Regions from separate parts of the Actinoplanes sp. NPDC051343 genome, predicted to be linked through region 1. Evidence: predicted binding sites of a transcription regulator. Region 1 holds the regulator's gene; each other region holds the start of a gene.
The links. Region 1 encodes HrcA, which represses chaperone genes, less so after heat shock. Its sites were predicted from a motif close to GGTTNGCACNCTCNNNNNGAGNGTGCNAACC; they were not measured.
Positions count from the first base shown of each region.

Region 2: a site for HrcA is predicted at 2,533-2,563, ahead of groES (co-chaperone GroES). Genes of this name have one in related genera too.
Region 3: a site for HrcA is predicted at 2,748-2,778, ahead of groL (chaperonin GroEL). Genes of this name have one in related genera too.

Region 1 is NZ_JBITEL010000009.1:386,839-392,346, reverse strand. It holds gene ACIA5C_RS29875 (enoyl-CoA hydratase-related protein) at 1-477, opposite strand, end outside; gene hemW (radical SAM family heme chaperone HemW) at 515-1,717, shown strand; gene ACIA5C_RS29865 (DUF4870 domain-containing protein) at 1,722-2,297, opposite strand; gene hrcA (heat-inducible transcriptional repressor HrcA) at 2,466-3,488, shown strand; gene dnaJ (molecular chaperone DnaJ) at 3,539-4,681, shown strand; gene gap (type I glyceraldehyde-3-phosphate dehydrogenase) at 4,738-5,508, opposite strand, start outside.
Region 2 is NZ_JBITEL010000010.1:125,547-131,054, forward strand. It holds gene ACIA5C_RS30670 (sugar ABC transporter substrate-binding protein) at 1-346, opposite strand, end outside; gene ybaK (Cys-tRNA(Pro) deacylase) at 726-1,211, opposite strand; gene ACIA5C_RS30680 (methyltransferase domain-containing protein) at 1,289-2,461, opposite strand; gene groES (co-chaperone GroES) at 2,686-3,000, shown strand; gene groL (chaperonin GroEL) at 3,072-4,721, shown strand; gene ACIA5C_RS30695 (DUF1707 domain-containing protein) at 4,784-5,056, shown strand; gene ACIA5C_RS30700 (hypothetical protein) at 5,063-5,317, opposite strand; gene tsaD (tRNA (adenosine(37)-N6)-threonylcarbamoyltransferase complex transferase subunit TsaD) at 5,344-5,508, opposite strand, start outside.
Region 3 is NZ_JBITEL010000008.1:141,488-146,995, reverse strand. It holds gene ACIA5C_RS26245 (glycerol-3-phosphate dehydrogenase/oxidase) at 1-805, opposite strand, end outside; gene groL (chaperonin GroEL) at 891-2,513, opposite strand; gene ACIA5C_RS26235 (hypothetical protein) at 2,803-3,735, opposite strand; gene ACIA5C_RS26230 (GNAT family N-acetyltransferase) at 3,836-4,339, shown strand; gene ACIA5C_RS26225 (GNAT family N-acetyltransferase) at 4,347-5,324, opposite strand.

The sequences.
Region 1 (5,508 bases):
GGTCAGATAGAGCTCGGCCGCCGCCCGCGGCGCCAGCCGCGGCAGCACGGTAGCGCTGATCACCGCCGGGATCACCCCGAGGCGCACCTCGGTGAAGGCGAACGTCGCCTCCCGCGTGCAGACCGCCAGGTCGGCCGCGGCGATCAGGCCGAGCCCGCCGGCCCGCGCCGGACCGGCCACCCGGGCCACCACCGGCTTTCCGAACTCCCAGAGCGCGGCCAGCACGTCGGCCAGCATCTCGGCCGGCACCCGGCCGGCCTCCCGGGCCGCGGCGGTCTCCTTCAGGTCGGCTCCCGAGCAGAACACCGGGCCGGTGTGCGATATCACCACCGTCCGGACCTCGGGGTCGACGAGAGCCTCGCCGAGACGGTCCAGCAGCTGAGTCATCAGCGGCGTGGAAAGGGCGTTGCGGTTGGCCGGGCTGTCCAGGGTCAGCGTGGTCACCCCGGCAGCGGTGGCGGTACGGACCAGATCCATGGCCGGAACCCTAACGGGGCCCGTGCACACTTGACGGATGGCTGGTGTGCTTCCCGACGGTGAACCCGTACCCTCCGACGGGTCGTTGCCGCCCCACGTCGCCGAGTCGGCGGGGAGGAACGGCTTCGGGGTGTACGTCCACGTGCCGTTCTGCGCCAGCCGCTGCGGTTACTGCGACTTCAACACCTATACGGCGAGCGAGCTGGGCGGGGGCGTCAGCCGCGAGGGGTACGCCGACCTGGTCCTCTCCGAGCTCGACCTCGCGCGGAAGGTGATCGAGCCGGGGCCGGTCGACACCGTCTTCGTCGGCGGCGGCACCCCGACCCTGCTCAGCGCCGACGACCTCGGCCGGGTGCTCGACGGCATCGACCGCACGTGGGGCCTGGCCCCCGGCGCCGAGATCAGCACCGAGGCCAATCCGGAGTCCGTCGACCCGGCCTACCTGCGCCGTCTTGAGTCCCACGGGTTCAACCGGATCTCCCTCGGCATGCAGTCGTCCTCCCCGGCCGTGCTGCGCATTCTCGATCGGAGGCACACCCCGGATCGGGCGCCGCGGGCCGCGATCGAGGCGCGCGAGGCCGGGTTCGAGCACGTCAACCTCGACCTGATCTACGGGACGCCGGGGGAGACGGCCGACGACTTCGCCGCCTCGCTCCGAGCGGTGATCGAGGCCGGCGTGGACCACGTCAGCGCGTACGCCCTGATCGTCGAGGACGGCACCCGGATGGCGGCCCGGATGCGGCGGGGCGAGATGCCGTACCCGTCGGACGACGTCGCGGCCGACCGCTACCTGGCGGCCGAGGAGGCGCTCGGCGCGGCCGGCCTCGAGTGGTACGAGGTGTCGAACTGGGCGGCGTCCGAGGCCGGGCGGTGCCGGCACAACCTGCTCTACTGGACCGGCGCCGACTGGTGGGGGCTGGGGCCGGGCGCGCACAGCCACGTGGGCGGGGTGCGCTGGTGGAACGTCAAGCATCCCGCCGCGTACGGGAAAAGGCTGGCCGATGGCACCTCGCCGGGCCATGCCCGGGAGGTCCTCGACCCGGCGGACCGCCGGGTCGAGGACGTGATGTTGCGGGTCCGGCTGCGCGACGGGCTGCCGCTGGCCGGTCTCGACCCGGACGGGGTGGCGCAGGTGCTGGCCAACGGGTTGATCGAGCCGGAGGCGCACGCCGCGGGCCGGTTGGTCCTGACCTTGAAGGGCCGGTTGCTGGCCGACGCGGTCATTCGCGACGTGGTCTGAGCGGCTATTTCACGATTGTCACGTTGAGCGGGTAGTTGTACCCCTCGCCGTTGGCCGCCTTGGCGCCCGCGATGACCCCGAAGACGATGCCGAGGATCGTGGCGGCCACCCCGACCAGGATGGTGATGATCAGGAAGCTGAGGAGCCAGCAGACGACCGCGACGATCGCGATGACCAGCTGGAAGTTGAGGGCCTTGACCGCCTCGGCGCGCACGTGCGGCGACTGGGGGCCGCGCGACAGCATCGCGATCAGCGGCGCGATCCAGCCGAGGGTGCCGCCGGAGATCAGCGCGCCGGCCGCGCCGCCGAAGTGGGCGACCAGAAGCCACGTCCGGTCCTCACCGGCCGCGTTGTTACCGGGGTAGCCGCCGTATTGGGGCTGGCCACCGTAGGGCGGTTGCTGGCCACCGTAGGGCGGGGACTGGCTGCCGTACGGTGGGGGCTGGTTGCCGTAGGGCGGCGGGCTTCCGTACGGCGGTGGGGGTGGCGGCGGGGGATAACCGCCGGCGGGCGGCGGATTGTACGGCGAAGTAGGTTCGTCAGGCATGCCGTTGCCGGGCGGACGGGGTGGTTCACTCATGGCTGACACGGTAGGGCCGCAGCTCAACGGGGTCGAGGGTGACATGCGGTCCGATCCGCGACGACGGATGGCCCTTCCGATCATCGCGCTGCCGGGGATCGCGACGTAGACTGGCACTCTTACCGCAGGAGTGCCAGGGATCTTCGCAGCCCGAGGGAGGGGTCATTAGTGAGTCTCGATGACCGCAAGCTCGAGGTCCTGCGCGCCATCGTCGAGGACTACGTCGAGACGCAGGAGCCAGTCGGCAGCAAGGCCCTCGTCGAGCGCCACCACCTGGGCGTCTCCCCGGCCACCGTGCGCAACGACATGGCCGCGCTGGAGGAAGAGGGCTACATCCGCCAGCCCCACACCAGTGCCGGCCGGGTGCCCACCGACGCGGGCTACCGCCTGTTCGTCGACCGGCTGTCCCGGGTCAAGCCGCTCAGCCCGGCCGAGCGCCGGGCGATCGAGCGCTTCCTGATCGGCGCGGTCGACCTCGACGACGTCGTGCACCGCACGGTCCGGCTGCTCGCCCAACTGACCCGCCAGGTCGCGGTCGTGCAATATCCGTCGCTGGCGCGTTCCAGCGTCCGCCATCTCGAACTCGTGCCGATCTCGACCACCCGCCTGATGCTGGTGATGATCGCCGACACCGGCCGGGTCGAGCAGCGCCTGGTCGAGCTGCCGGCCCCGGTCGCCGCCGCCGACGTGACCGACCTGCGCCGCCGGGTCAACGAGAAGCTCGCCGGGCAGAAACTCGCCGACACCCCGCCGCTCGTGGCAGGCCTGGTCGACGAGTGCTCGCCGGAGAGCCGCGGCACGATGGCGTGCCTGGCCTCGGTGCTCCTCGAGACGCTCGTCGAGCGCAGTGAGGAGCGCCTCATGCTGGCCGGCACGGCCAACCTGACGCGCGGTAGTGTGCTCGACTTCCAGGGCACGTTGCGCCCCGTCCTCGAGGCCCTCGAGGAAGAGGTCATCCTGCTCAAGCTCATCGGCGAGGTCGAGCCCAGCACCACGCGGGTCCGCATCGGCGACGAGAACGAGATCGACAACCTGCGGTCCACCTCGGTCGTCAGCACGGGTTACGGCCCGGGTGTCACGATCGTCGGGGGCCTCGGTGTGGTCGGGCCCACCCGCATGGACTACCCGGGCACGATCGCCACCGTCCGTGCGGTGGCACGCTATGTCGGCGATCTGCTCGCACAGAACTGATTCACTGGAACCTCCGACACCGGACTGGCGAACTGAGGACTCGAAACCCCGTGGCCAAGGACTATTACGGAATTCTCGGCGTGAGCCGGGAAGCCACCGACGACGAGATCAAGCGCGCCTACCGCAAACTGGCTCGGCAGTACCACCCGGACGTCAACCCTGATCCGGAAGCGCACGAGAAGTTCAAGGACATCAACGCCGCGTACGAGGTGCTGTCCGACGACCAGAAGCGGCAGGTCGTCGACCTCGGCGGCGACCCGCTGGCGCCCGGCGGCGGCGTCGGCCCCGGCGGCCCGGGCGGCGCCGGCGGCCCGTTCGTCGGCTTCCAGGACATCATGGACGCGTTCTTCGGCAGCGCGGCCGGCGGCGGCTCACGCGGCCCGCGCCCGCGCACCCGGCCCGGCGCCGACGCGATCCTCCGCCTCGAACTCGACCTGGTCGAGACCGCCTTCGGCGTCGAGGCGCCGATCACTGTCGACACCGCGGTCCTCTGCACCCAGTGCTCGGGCGCCGGCACCGCGCCCGGCACCCACCTCGCGACCTGCGAGACCTGCGCCGGCCGCGGTGAGGTGCAGAGCGTACAGCGCACCTTCCTCGGCCAGGTGGTCTCGTCCCGCCCCTGCCAGACCTGCCAGGGCCACGGCACGGTCATCCCGCACCCGTGCCCGACCTGCGCCGGCGACGGCCGCGTCCGCACCCGCCGCTCGCTCACCGTCAAGATCCCGGCGGGCGTCGAGGACGGCATGCGCATCCGGCTGGCCCAGCAGGGCGAGGTCGGCCCCGGTGGAGGCACCGCCGGCGACCTCTACGTCGAGATCCACGAGCGTCCGCACGACGTCTACTCCCGCAAGGGCGACGACCTCCACTGCCGGGTCACGCTCCCGATGACCGCGGCCGCGCTCGGCACCCGCCTCACGATCAAGACGCTCGACAGCGAAGAGGCGATCGAGGTCAAGCAGGGCACCCAGCCGGCCAGCACGCTGCGCATCCGCGGCAAGGGCGTGCCCCACCTGCGGGGCCAGGGCCGCGGCGATCTCTTCGTGCACCTCGACGTCAAGACCCCGACCAAGCTGACGGCCGAGCAGGAACGCATGCTGCGCGACTTCGCCAAGACCCGCGGCGAGGACGTCGCCGAACTGAGCAAGCAGGGCGGCTTCTTCTCGCGGATGCGGGACGCTTTCAACGGGCACTGATTTCTGGGTAGCAAAAACCGCCGGCCTCCCCGTGGAGGCCGGCGGTTTTTTGCTGGTCAGCGGGCCAACAGCTCCAGGGAGTCGACCACCCGGTTGGAGAAGCCCCACTCGTTGTCGTACCAGGCGACGACCTTGACGTGCCGGCCGTCGGCCCGGGTGAGCAGCGAGTCGAAGATGGACGACGCCGGGTTGCCGACGATGTCCGACGAGACCAGCGGGTCGTCCGAGTACTCCAGGATGCCGGCCAGCGGGCCGTCGGCCGCCGCGCGGTAGGCGGCCAGCACCTCGTCGCGGGTGACGTCACGGGCGACGGTCGTGTTCAGCTCGACGATCGAGCCGACCGGCACCGGCACCCGGATCGAGTCGCCGGACAGCCGGCCCGCCAGGTTCGGCAGCACCAGCCCGATCGCCTTGGCTGCCCCGGTCGTGGTCGGCACGATGTTGACGCCGGCGGCGCGGGCCCGGCGCGGGTCGCGGTGCGGGCCGTCCTGCAGGTTCTGCTCCTGGGTGTACGCGTGCACGGTCGTCATGAACGCGTACTCGATGCCGGCCAGGTCGTCGAGCACCTTGGCCAGCGGCGCGAGCGCGTTCGTCGTGCACGAGGCGTTGGAGACGATCGTGTGCACGCCGGGCTGGTAGGCGTCGGTGTTCACGCCGTACGCGATGGTCACGTCCGCGCCGTCGGAGGGCGCACCGACGAGCACCTTGGAGGCACCCGCGTCGAGGTGGGCCCGGGCCTTGTCGGCGGCCGTGAACTTGCCGGTCGCCTCGAGCACCACGTCGACCCCGAGCTCGGCCCAGGGCAGCCTGGCCGGTTCCCGCTCGGC
Region 2 (5,508 bases), on a different contig from region 1:
GCACGGCCGCACCGGTGCCGGAGTCCAGGTTCACGGTAATGAGAACCTTGACGCCCTCGGAGATCATGCTGTCCGCGATCGTCTGGAACTGCTGCTTGTCACCCTGCGCGTTCTGCATGTCGTAGGTGACGCCGGCCGCGTCGAACGCCGCCTTCAGGTACTTCGGGTCGTCCGTGCCCCACCGCTGCGAGCTCTTGGTGTCGGGGAGGATGATGCCGACCTGCTTGCCGCCCGACTTCGTGCCGCCACCGCTGCCCGTGTCGTTGCTCTTGTCCTTGCCACAGGCGGCCATGCCGCCGGTGGCCAGCAAGCCGACCGCGGCAAGGGCGAACAATCCCTTACGCATTAATTGTGTCCTTTCGGGTAAATCCGGGGCTTCGATCGGATTCGATGTTGTGCGCTGCCGGGAGTGTCACTTCCCGTGCCGCGGTTAGATCACAAGCTAGTTTGTTGTGCCCGGCAACGTATTCCTGTCGCCGCCCGTCGCACAAGCCGTGTTGCCGGGCGAACTCGTAACCGGCCATAACAATCCGGCAACACGGCCGTGATGCGGGGAATCCGACTCGATCTTCAGCCCGAAACCGGTCCCGGACATTCGCTGGTGGTGGGCCACAAAGTTACGCTAAGTCACTCGCGCGCCCGTTCTCGACCGATCTCGGGAGAAAGATCCTCTCGACGCGTAACGTTGTCGTAACGGCCGATGGATCAAGCGCGACTTTCGCCGTCTATGTCCGGATCGGGGCGGTAACTGCCTCGGTCAGCCGAATCAGATCACCGGGTGCGAGGCCGACCTGGAGACCGCGACGGCCGGCCGAGACATACATCCTGGTCAGTACCGTAACCGAGTCGTCGATGACAGTCGGCAGCCGCTTGCGTTGCCCGAGCGGGCTGATGCCGCCGCGCACATAGCCGCTGCTGCGCTCGGCGGCCGCCCGGTCGGCCAGCGCCGCCCGCTTACCCCCCGCCGCCTGGGCCAGTGCCTTGAGGTCGAGGTCACCGGTGACCGGCACGACCGCCACCACCAGCGACCCGTCGACCCCCACGATCAGCGTCTTGAAGACCTGCTCGGGAGCGATCCCCAGGGCCTGCGCCACCAGCGCGCCGTAGTTGGGCGCGTCGGGCGCCACCTCGTACGGATGCAGGGTGTGCTCGACCTTTTGCGCGGTCAGCAGCGCGGTCGCCGGGGTGCCGGCGGCGGCCTTCTTCGCCATGGCCGGAACGCTACTACCGGCGATGATCGTCGGACGTGCCCGTTTCCCCACGGTGATCTGCCCTATTGCCAGACCCTTTACAACGGTCGACACAGAATGGCGGTCGGAGCGCCGGCCACCCGGGTCAGCACGAGCGACGCGGCAGCCGGCCCGGACAACTTGAGATCACGTCTCAGCTTGTCCGGCTCCAGCGCCGAACCCCGCTTGCGGATCTCCAACCGGCCCACCCCGCGCTCCCGCAGCAGAGCCCGCAGACGCTTGAGCGAGAACGGCAGCACGTCGGTCACGGCCAGCCTCCGGGCGTACGGTGTGTCGACCGGCTCGTCGGTGAAGACGTAGGCGATCGACGGGTCGGCGAGGCGCCCGGCAAGTGTGGCCGCGAACTCGGCCACCAGGTGCGAGCGGACGACGGCGGGATCGGGGTCGTACAGGAAGGCGCCGATCGGCCCGACCGGCGCGGCCTGCGTGCCGGAACCGGTCAGTTCGGCGCCCGACGGCAGCAGCACCGCCCGGCGCGCCGCCGAGGCCAGCGGGCCGCACCAGAACGCGGCCTCGACCAGATCGCCGTCGACGCTCACCCACTCCCCCTCGGCGCCCGGCGGGAGCAGGTCGTGGTCGATGCCGGGGGCCAGCTTGAGCACCGTGCGGGGAATCCGGTCGGCCAGCCCGGCCACGAAATCCCACGGCGGAGAGTACGAGCGCGGGTCGAAGACGCGGCCACGACCGGCCCTTCGGCGTGCCGGGTCGGCGAAGACCGCGTCGAAGCGGGCCAGGTCGACGGTGGTCGCGTCGGCGCATTCGACCGTGACCAGATCGGCCAGTCCCGCCTCGTCGACGTTGGCCGCGGCCAGTGCTGCGGTGTGCGGATCGGCTTCCACGGCGTACACCGAAAGCCCGGCCCGTGCCGCCGCCAGCGCGTCGGAGCCCAGCCCGCACCCCAGATCGGCCAAGGTCTTGACCCCGGCCGCCGCGAGGCGCGCCGCCCGCCGGTCCGCGACGACCGCTCGCGTCGCCTGTTCGAGCCCCGCCCGGGTGAAAAACATCCGCCCGGCCGACGGGCCGAACTTCCGCACCGCCCGACGGCGCAACTCGACCTGGGTCAGCGCGGCCGCCGCCAGATCCGGGGCCACCCCGCGAGCCCGCACCGACGCTGCCGCGGCGAGCGGATCGAGGGCGGCCACCTCGGCCGCCAGGGCCAGCGCACGCACCCCTTCGGGGGTACGCAGGAGGGTGGTCAAGTCATCGGTCACGCAGGCATTCTCCTCGGCATGACGACATTGGCACTCTGGTTGACGGAGTGCTAGTTCCGGCATAACCTCGCGGTTAGCACTCTCAACATGAGGGTGCCAGCCATCCGCCTTCCGGCGGGAGGTTAGGCACCAGGCGGACCGGCACCCGCGACGACGGCCCCGCCCGGTGGCATGAGGCATCAGTCCGGCCAGCACTGGCCGGCGAAACCTGCACCCAGGAGGAAATGCCCGTGACTACCGCGACCAAGGTTGCGATCAAGCCGCTCGAGGACCGCATCGTGGTCCAGGCGAACGAGGCTGAGACGACCACGGCGTCGGGCATCGTGATCCCCGACACCGCCAAGGAGAAGCCGCAGGAGGGCACCGTCCTCGCCGTCGGCCCCGGCCGGATCGACGACAAGGGCAACCGCGTCCCGATCGACGTAAGCGTCGGCGACACGGTTCTCTACTCGAAGTACGGCGGCACCGAGGTCAAGTACGCCGGCGAAGAGTACCTGGTGCTCTCCGCCCGCGACGTCCTCGCGGTCATCGAGAAGTGACCTACTGACAGTGCTGACCGCCCTGGCCCACATCGTTGGGTCAGGGCGTTGGTGCGTGAAGGGACCAATACATGGCGAAGATTCTCAGCTTCTCTGACGACGCCCGGCACCTGCTGGAGCACGGCGTCAACACGCTCGCCGACACGGTCAAGGTCACCCTCGGCCCACGCGGCCGCAACGTCGTCCTCGACAAGAAGTTCGGCGCGCCCACGATCACCAACGACGGCGTCACCATCGCCAAGGAGATCGAGCTCACCGACCCGTACGAGAACCTCGGCGCCCAGCTGGTCAAGGAGGTGGCGACGAAGACCAACGACGTCGCCGGCGACGGGACTACCACGGCGACCGTGCTCGCCCAGGCGCTGGTCCGCGAGGGCCTGCGCAACGTGACCGCGGGTGCCAACCCGATCGGTCTCAAGCGCGGCATGGACCAGGCTTCCGAGGTCATCTCCAAGGCGCTGCTGGCCAAGGCCGTCGAGGTCGCCGACCACAAGGCGATCGCCAACGTCGCCACCATCTCGGCCCAGGACGCCACCATCGGCGAGCTGATCGCCGAGGCGATGGACCGGGTCGGCCGCGACGGTGTCATCACCGTCGAGGAGGGCTCGGCGATGGCGACCGAGCTCGAGGTCACCGAGGGTCTGCAGTTCGACAAGGGCTTCATCTCGCCCAACTTCGTCACCGACGCGGAGTCGCAGGAGGCCGTCCTCGAGAACGCGTACATCCTGATCACCACGCAGAAGATCTCGAGCATCGAGGAGCTCCTCCCGCTGCTGGAAAAAGTTCTGCAGGAGAGCAAGCCGCTGCTGATCATCGCCGAGGACGTCGAGGGCCAGGCCCTGTCCACCCTGGTGGTCAACGCGATCCGCAAGACCATCAAGGTCGCCGCGGTGAAGGCTCCCGGCTTCGGCGACCGCCGCAAGGCGATGCTGCAGGACATGGCGATCGCCACCGGCGGCGAGCTGATCGCGCCCGAGCTCGGCTACAAGCTCGACCAGGTCACCCTCGACATGCTGGGCACCGCCCGGCGCATCGTGGTCGACAAGGAGAACACCACAGTCGTGGACGGCGGCGGCCGCTCGGCCGAGGTCTCCGACCGGGTCTCGCAGATCCGCAAGGAGATCGAGGCGTCGGACTCCGACTGGGACCGGGAGAAGCTCTCGGAGCGGCTGGCCAAGCTCTCCGGCGGCATCGCGGTCATCAAGGTCGGTGCCGCGACCGAGGTCGAGATGAAGGAGCGCAAGCACCGCATCGAGGACGCCATCGCGGCGACCAAGGCAGCGGTCGAGGAAGGCACCGTCCCCGGTGGCGGCGCCGCACTCGCCCAGATCGTCTCGGAGCTCGACGGTGACCTCGGCCTGACCGGCGAGGAGGCGATCGGCGTCGGCATCGTCCGCAAGGCGCTGGTGGAGCCGCTCCGCTGGATCGCGCAGAACGCGGGCCACGACGGCTACGTCGTGGTCGGCAAGGTCGCCGAGCTCGGCTGGGGCCACGGCCTCAACGCCGCCACCGACGAGTACGTCGACCTCGCGGCCGCCGGCATCATCGACCCGGTCAAGGTCACCCGCAACGCGGTGTCCAACGCCGTCTCGATCGCCGCGCTGCTGCTCACCACGGAGAGCCTCGTGGTCGAGAAGCCGGCCGATCCGGAGCCGGCCGCCGCGGGCGGCCACGGGCACAGCCACGGTGGCCACGGCCACCAGCACGGCCCGGGCTTCTGATCGCACGCACAGTCGAAAGGCGCGCCCGGTTCGGGCGCGCCTTTTCGCGTTAGAGTGCGCCGGTGGAAATTCGGGCGTCGGATGAGGATCGGCAGCGGACGGTGGCCGCGCTCGAGCGGCACACCGGGGCCGGGCGGCTGACGCTGGACGAGTTCGCCGAGCGAGCACGGCTCGCGCACGACGCCCGGACGCTCGACGACCTCGCCGCCGTCACGCATGACCTGCCCGCCGAGCCACCCCGGGAGGAGCGGCCCCGCGGCGACCTCCTGATGCTCTTCGCGATCGCCGCGGTGACGCTGGTCCTGCTCGCGATCTTCATCGCGGTGACCCGCTAGCCGATCTCAGCGGTCGACGGGGTTGAAATCCCAGACGTGGGGCGACCGCGCGATCAGCTTCGGCGGCGGCGCCAGCAGATTTTCCGGGGTGTTGCGCCACTTCGTGATGACCACGATGCGGTTGTCGGTCGACGTGTAGACCTCGCTGGACACGTGCTGCGGCAGCACCTCGAGCCGGGGCACCGCCACGTCGCACACCCAGGACAGCAGCTCGTCGAAGCCGCTGCCGAGGGCGCGTATCTCCCACATCCGCGCGATCATGAGCCCCGCCTTTCGATCATTGCTGTCTATCCCGTCACGCTGACCGCGGTCAATGACATTGCGGAATCGGCAGGCAGATCGAGACGACTGGGGGCGACGCCGGCCGCGACGAGATGGGAGCCGAGCGCCGCGACCATCGCGCCGTTGTCGGTGCACAGCTGCGGCCGGGGCACGCGAACCTCGATTCCGTG
Region 3 (5,508 bases), on a different contig from region 1:
GGCGCACGCCGACGTCGCTGAGCATGCGCGACATGTCGTCGCTCCACACCCCGGTGGCCGCGACGACCGTGCGGGCGCGGACCTCGAACTCGGGCTCGTCGGGCGACTCGAGGTCGCGGACGCGGACGCCGACCACCTCGCGGGCCTCGCGGAGGAAACCGGTCACCCGGGCGCTGGTGACCACGGCCGCGCCCAGGCTGGCCGCGGTGCGGGCCAGGTTGACCACCAGGCGCGCGTCGTCGACCTGGCCGTCGTAGTAGCGGATCGCGCCGGCCACCGTGTCGGCCCGCAGGCTCGGGAACAGGTGGCGGGCACCGTTGCGGCTCAGGTGCCGGTGCAGCGGCATCCCCCGGCCGGTGCCGAAGACACCGGCGAACACGTCGTACGCCGCGACGCCGAGCCCGTAGTAGCCACGGTGCCAGGCCCGGGCGGCCGGGTTGGCGGCCGGCAGCGGCACCAGGATCGGCACCGGGCGCACCAGGTGCGGTGCGAGCCGGGTCGAGAGCAGTCCGCGCTCGGTGAGCGCCTCGTGCACCAGGTGCAACTCGAGCTGCTCCAGGTAGCGCAGGCCGCCGTGAATCAGCTTGCTGGAACGGCTGGACGTGCCGGCGGCCAGGTCGCGGGCCTCGACGAGGGCCACCTTGAGCCCGCGGGACGCGGCGTCGAGGGCGGCACCGGCGCCGGTCACACCGCCGCCGACCACCAGGACGTCGAACTGCTCGTCACGCAGCCGCCGAAGGTCGGCGACGCGGCGGATCGGGGAGAGCCGGCCGGCGGTGTTGCGGGAGACCGATGGATCGCGCACCCGTCCAACGTTAGCGCTCGCGCCGGGCGCGGCAAGGGCGGGCCGCCAATGGCGACCCGCCCTTATGTGGTGCTTATGACTGGACTCAGAAGTCCATGTCTCCGCCGCCCGGGGCGCCGGCCGGGGCCGGGTTCTTCTCGGGCTTGTCGGCCACGACGGCCTCGGTGGTGAGGAACAGCGCGGCGATCGACGCGGCGTTCTGCAGCGCCGAGCGGGTGACCTTGGCCGGGTCGATGATGCCCGCGGCCAGCAGGTCGACGTACTCGCCGGTCGCGGCGTTCAGGCCCCAACCCGCTTCGAGGTTGCGCACCTTCTCGACCACGACGCCGCCCTCGAGGCCGGCGTTCACGGCGATCTGACGCAGCGGGGCGTCGAGCGCGACCTTGACGATGTTGGCACCGGTGGCCTCGTCGCCCACCAGGTCCAGCTTGTCGAACGCGGACTTGCCGGCCTGCACGAGCGCCACGCCACCGCCGGGGACGATGCCCTCTTCGACGGCCGCCTTCGCGTTGCGAACGGCGTCCTCGATGCGGTGCTTGCGCTCCTTGAGCTCGACCTCGGTGGCCGCGCCGACCTTGATGACCGCAACGCCGCCGGCCAGCTTGGCCAGGCGCTCCTGCAGCTTCTCGCGGTCGTAGTCGGAGTCCGACTTCTCGATCTCGGCCCGGATCTGGTTGACCCGGCCCTGGATCTGCTCGGCGTTGCCGCCGCCGTCGACGACGGTGGTCTCGTCCTTGGTGATGACGACCTTGCGGGCGGTGCCCAGCAGGCTCAGGTCGGCGCCGTCGAGCTTGAGGCCGACCTCCTCGCTGATGACCGCGCCACCGGTGAGGATCGCGATGTCCTCGAGCATGGCCTTGCGACGGTCACCGAAGCCGGGGGCCTTGACGGCGACCGACTTGAAGGTGCCACGGACCTTGTTGACCACCAGGGTCGCCAGGGCCTCGCCCTCGACGTCCTCGGCGATGATGATCAGCGGCTTGCCGCCCTGCATGACCTTCTCGAGGATCGGGAGCAGGTCCTTCACCGCGGAGATCTTGCTGTTGGCGATCAGGATGTACGGGTCGTCGAAGACGGCCTCCATACGCTCGGCGTCGGTCATGAAGTACGCCGAGATGTAGCCCTTGTCGAAGCGCATGCCCTCGGTGAGCTCGAGCTCGAGACCGAAGGTGTTGCTCTCCTCGACGGTGATGACGCCTTCCTTGCCGACCTTGTCCATGGCCTCGGCGATGATCTCGCCGACCGTGGAGTCACCGGCGGAGATGGAGGCGGTCGAAGCAATCTGCTCCTTGGTCTCCACGTCCTTGGCGATCTGGGTCAGACCCTCGGAGACGCTGGCGACAGCAGCCTCGATGCCCCGCTTGAGGGCCATCGGGTTGGCGCCGGCGGCCACGTTGCGCAGGCCCTCGCGGACGAGCGCCTGGGCGAGAACGGTCGCCGTCGTCGTGCCGTCACCGGCGACGTCGTCGGTCTTCTTGGCGACCTCCTTGACCAGCTCGGCGCCGATCTTCTCGAAGGTGCCCTCGAGCTCGATCTCCTTGGCGATCGACACACCATCGTTGGTGATGGTGGGAGCGCCCCACTTCTTCTCGAGCACTACGTTGCGGCCCTTGGGGCCGAGCGTCACCTTGACGGCGTCGGCGAGCTGGTTCATACCGCTCTCGAGGCCGCGACGAGCTTCCTCGTCGAATGCGATGATCTTGGCCATACGGCGTTGTCCTCCTGGACATTCGCGGTGCCGGGCCGTCTGGCCCTGCCGCTCGTTGCGAAACTGTGTTGCCTGAATCCTGCGGACGTCACCACCTGGCGATGTGACGTCCCAAGTCGAGCCGGATGGCCCGCGACGACCAGCCCCGCGCCCCGGCGCCGATGGCGGCACCGCGACCGGAACCCCACCGTCCCGACCTGTTTGGCACTCACAGGTCACGAGTGCCAATGACTTGTTTAGCACTCTGAGGGGGCGAGTGCAAGCAAACAGCACCCTGTTCGCTAGCGGCTCAGAAGAGCTCCGGGGCGGCCAGCTCGGCGCGCAGGGAGACGCTGGTCACCGGGCCTTCGGCCCGACGGGCCTGGGCGTACGTGACCAGGGCCGCGACCGCCCAGAACACGCCGGACGCGACCCCGGTGGCGGTCTGCGCGACCGAGCCACCGACGGCGTCGGCCAGCCGGGGCAGCAGGATGAACGCCAGGGAGGCCACGGCCAGCCCGGCCACCCCGGCGGGTGGTGTGCCGGCCAGCAGGTGCAGCGCCCGGCTCGGGCCTCGGCCGTGCTCGATCAGCACCACGCAGCCGACCATGCCGGCCACCGTGAGCACCGCGCTCGACGCGAGCACCAGGATGATCCGCAGCGGCTCGGCCACGCTGCCGGCCACATCGGGCTGCGAGTCGAGCAGCGGCAGGCCCTGTGCGACCAGACCGAACAGGGCCAGCCAGAGCCAGAGCGGGCGCAACCGGTCGGCGACCAGCGACCAGACCGTGCGCAGGCGTGGCCGGGCGCCGTCGGCGGCCGCCGGTACCGCCACCCCGACCGCTCCGGCCAGCACGATCAGCAGCGGCAGGGCCGAGACCGCGAAATAGGCCAGCCACATCAGCGGGAGCAGCAGCAGGCCGAAGCCGCCGATCACGTCGGAGAGCGCGGGCGCGGCGATCAGGGTGTCGTCGACGCGCCCGACGAAGAAGTGCGTGGGCAGCGCGGCCAGCAGCGCGATCAGCACGAACAGCACCACGTTGCGCAGCAGGACGCCGCCGGCCTTGTCGGCCCAGCCGCCGAACCCGGGACCCGGCACCAGGCGGTCGGACATCTGGGGAGCCGCGGTCACGACCAGCCCGGGATGGGGCAACTCGGCCGTCCGCGACTCGGCGTCGAGCGGATCCGCCGCCTCGACCACCGGTTCGTCGACCAGGCGCAGCGGGGGCTCGGCTGATTCCATAGCTGACCACCTTGCCTCAGCCTGCGGCGACTTGCCACCCCGGACGGATATGCGGCAACCCGGTTGCCGCCCGCACCTGGACCGGGGTAGGGAGAAGACCATGAAAAGCTGGACCGTACGCCGGGTGACCGTCGACGACGCCGCCCGCATGCGCGCTCTCCGGCTCGAGATGCTGGCCGACAGCCCGCTCGCGTTCCTCGAGACGCTGGCCACCGCGGCGGCGCGGCCCCACGAGGCCTACCGGGCACGCATCGCCCAGGCCACCGTCGGCCGCCAGCTGGCCCAGTTCATCGCCGACCCCGGTGGTCGCCTGATCGGGCACGCCGGCGGCACGGTCATGCCGGAAGATCCGGCGACCACGATCGTGTTCGCGGTCTACCTGACCCCGGCCTACCGCGGCAGCGGCCTGCTCGGCGACCTGGTCGACGCGGTCTCCGAGTGGTCCCGCGAGTGCGGGCGCGACGAGCTGATGCTCGAGGTGGTGACCGGCAACGACCGGGCCGTCCGGGCGTACGAGAAGCTCGGCTTCAAGGAGGTCGGCGAGCCGGTGCCGCACCCGGTCATCCCGGTGCTGACCGAACTGAGGATGCGGCGCCGGGTCTGAGCGGGTCTCACACGTCGAGCCGCCAGTGGATGATCGACTCCGAGGGCGCGAAGCCGATCTGCCGGTTGATCGAGAGCATGTGCCCGTTGGAGAGCGCGTTGAACGTGTCGATGTAGCGCAGTTCGGGTCGCCGGTCCCGCACGAACCGCAGGTTCTCCAGCTTGAGCACCAGGCCCAGCCGGTGTCCGCGGTCCTCCGGCAGCACCAGGGTGATCTGCTGCCAGGCCCGCTGCGGCTCGGCGAGCAGGCCGGCGATGGCCGTCCAGCCGACCAGCCGGCCGTTGCGACGTACGCCGGTGTTGAAGGTCTCCCGGCCCCGGCTCACGTTGGACGCCTCGGCCTGCCGGATCTGATCGGCGTCCAGCTGCTCGGGCTCCAGCGGCAGGTCGCCGATCGGGGAGTCGGTGTTGATCCGGTTCCCGACCGTGGCGACGTCGTCGATGATGTCGTCGGGCGGCACGCCCGTCCACTGCACCACGTCGTAGCCGGGGGCGTGCTTCCACGCCTCGGCCAGCAGCGCGTCGAGGCGGTCCTGGTCGGCGTCGTGCAGGTCGAGGCGGCAACGGATCTGCTGCAGCGCGGCCCGGGCGCCGGCCGCCTCGGCGAACGCGGCGCCGTCCGGCCGGGTCTGCACCGACCGGCCGACCAGGTGGTGCCGGCCGAGCGCGCGGGCGCGGTGCTGGGCCAGCTCGAGCAGCACCCGGCCGGCCCCGCGGCGGCGCTGCCGCGGAAGCACGACCAGGTCGACCTCGACCAGCGCCCGGTTGTCGTGCTGCGGGAAGCCGAGCACCAGGTAGCCGACCGGGGTGTCGCCGGCCTTGGCGAGATAGCGCTCGTAGGTGAGGCCGGGCCACGGGTTGTCGAGGGCGGCCAGGAACGCCTCGCGCGGCAGCGCGGGCAGGTCGGGCTGATCGAACTCCTGACAGGAGCAGACGATCCCGAACGCGTCATCCGGAGAATCCAGCGGCACCGCTGAAATGCGCATGGCCGTCACCCTGCTCGGGTGACGGCCACCTAACAATCTATTAAATGACTCTATTAAATGACTGCTCTTGGATGACTGGACGAATTTGGTCGGGAGGGCGGACGCACGGCGCCTCCGGCACCGGGTCGTTGGGCCCCTCGAGAGATTGTCACCAAGCTCGAGAAGTGAGGGGCCTCAGTACGGC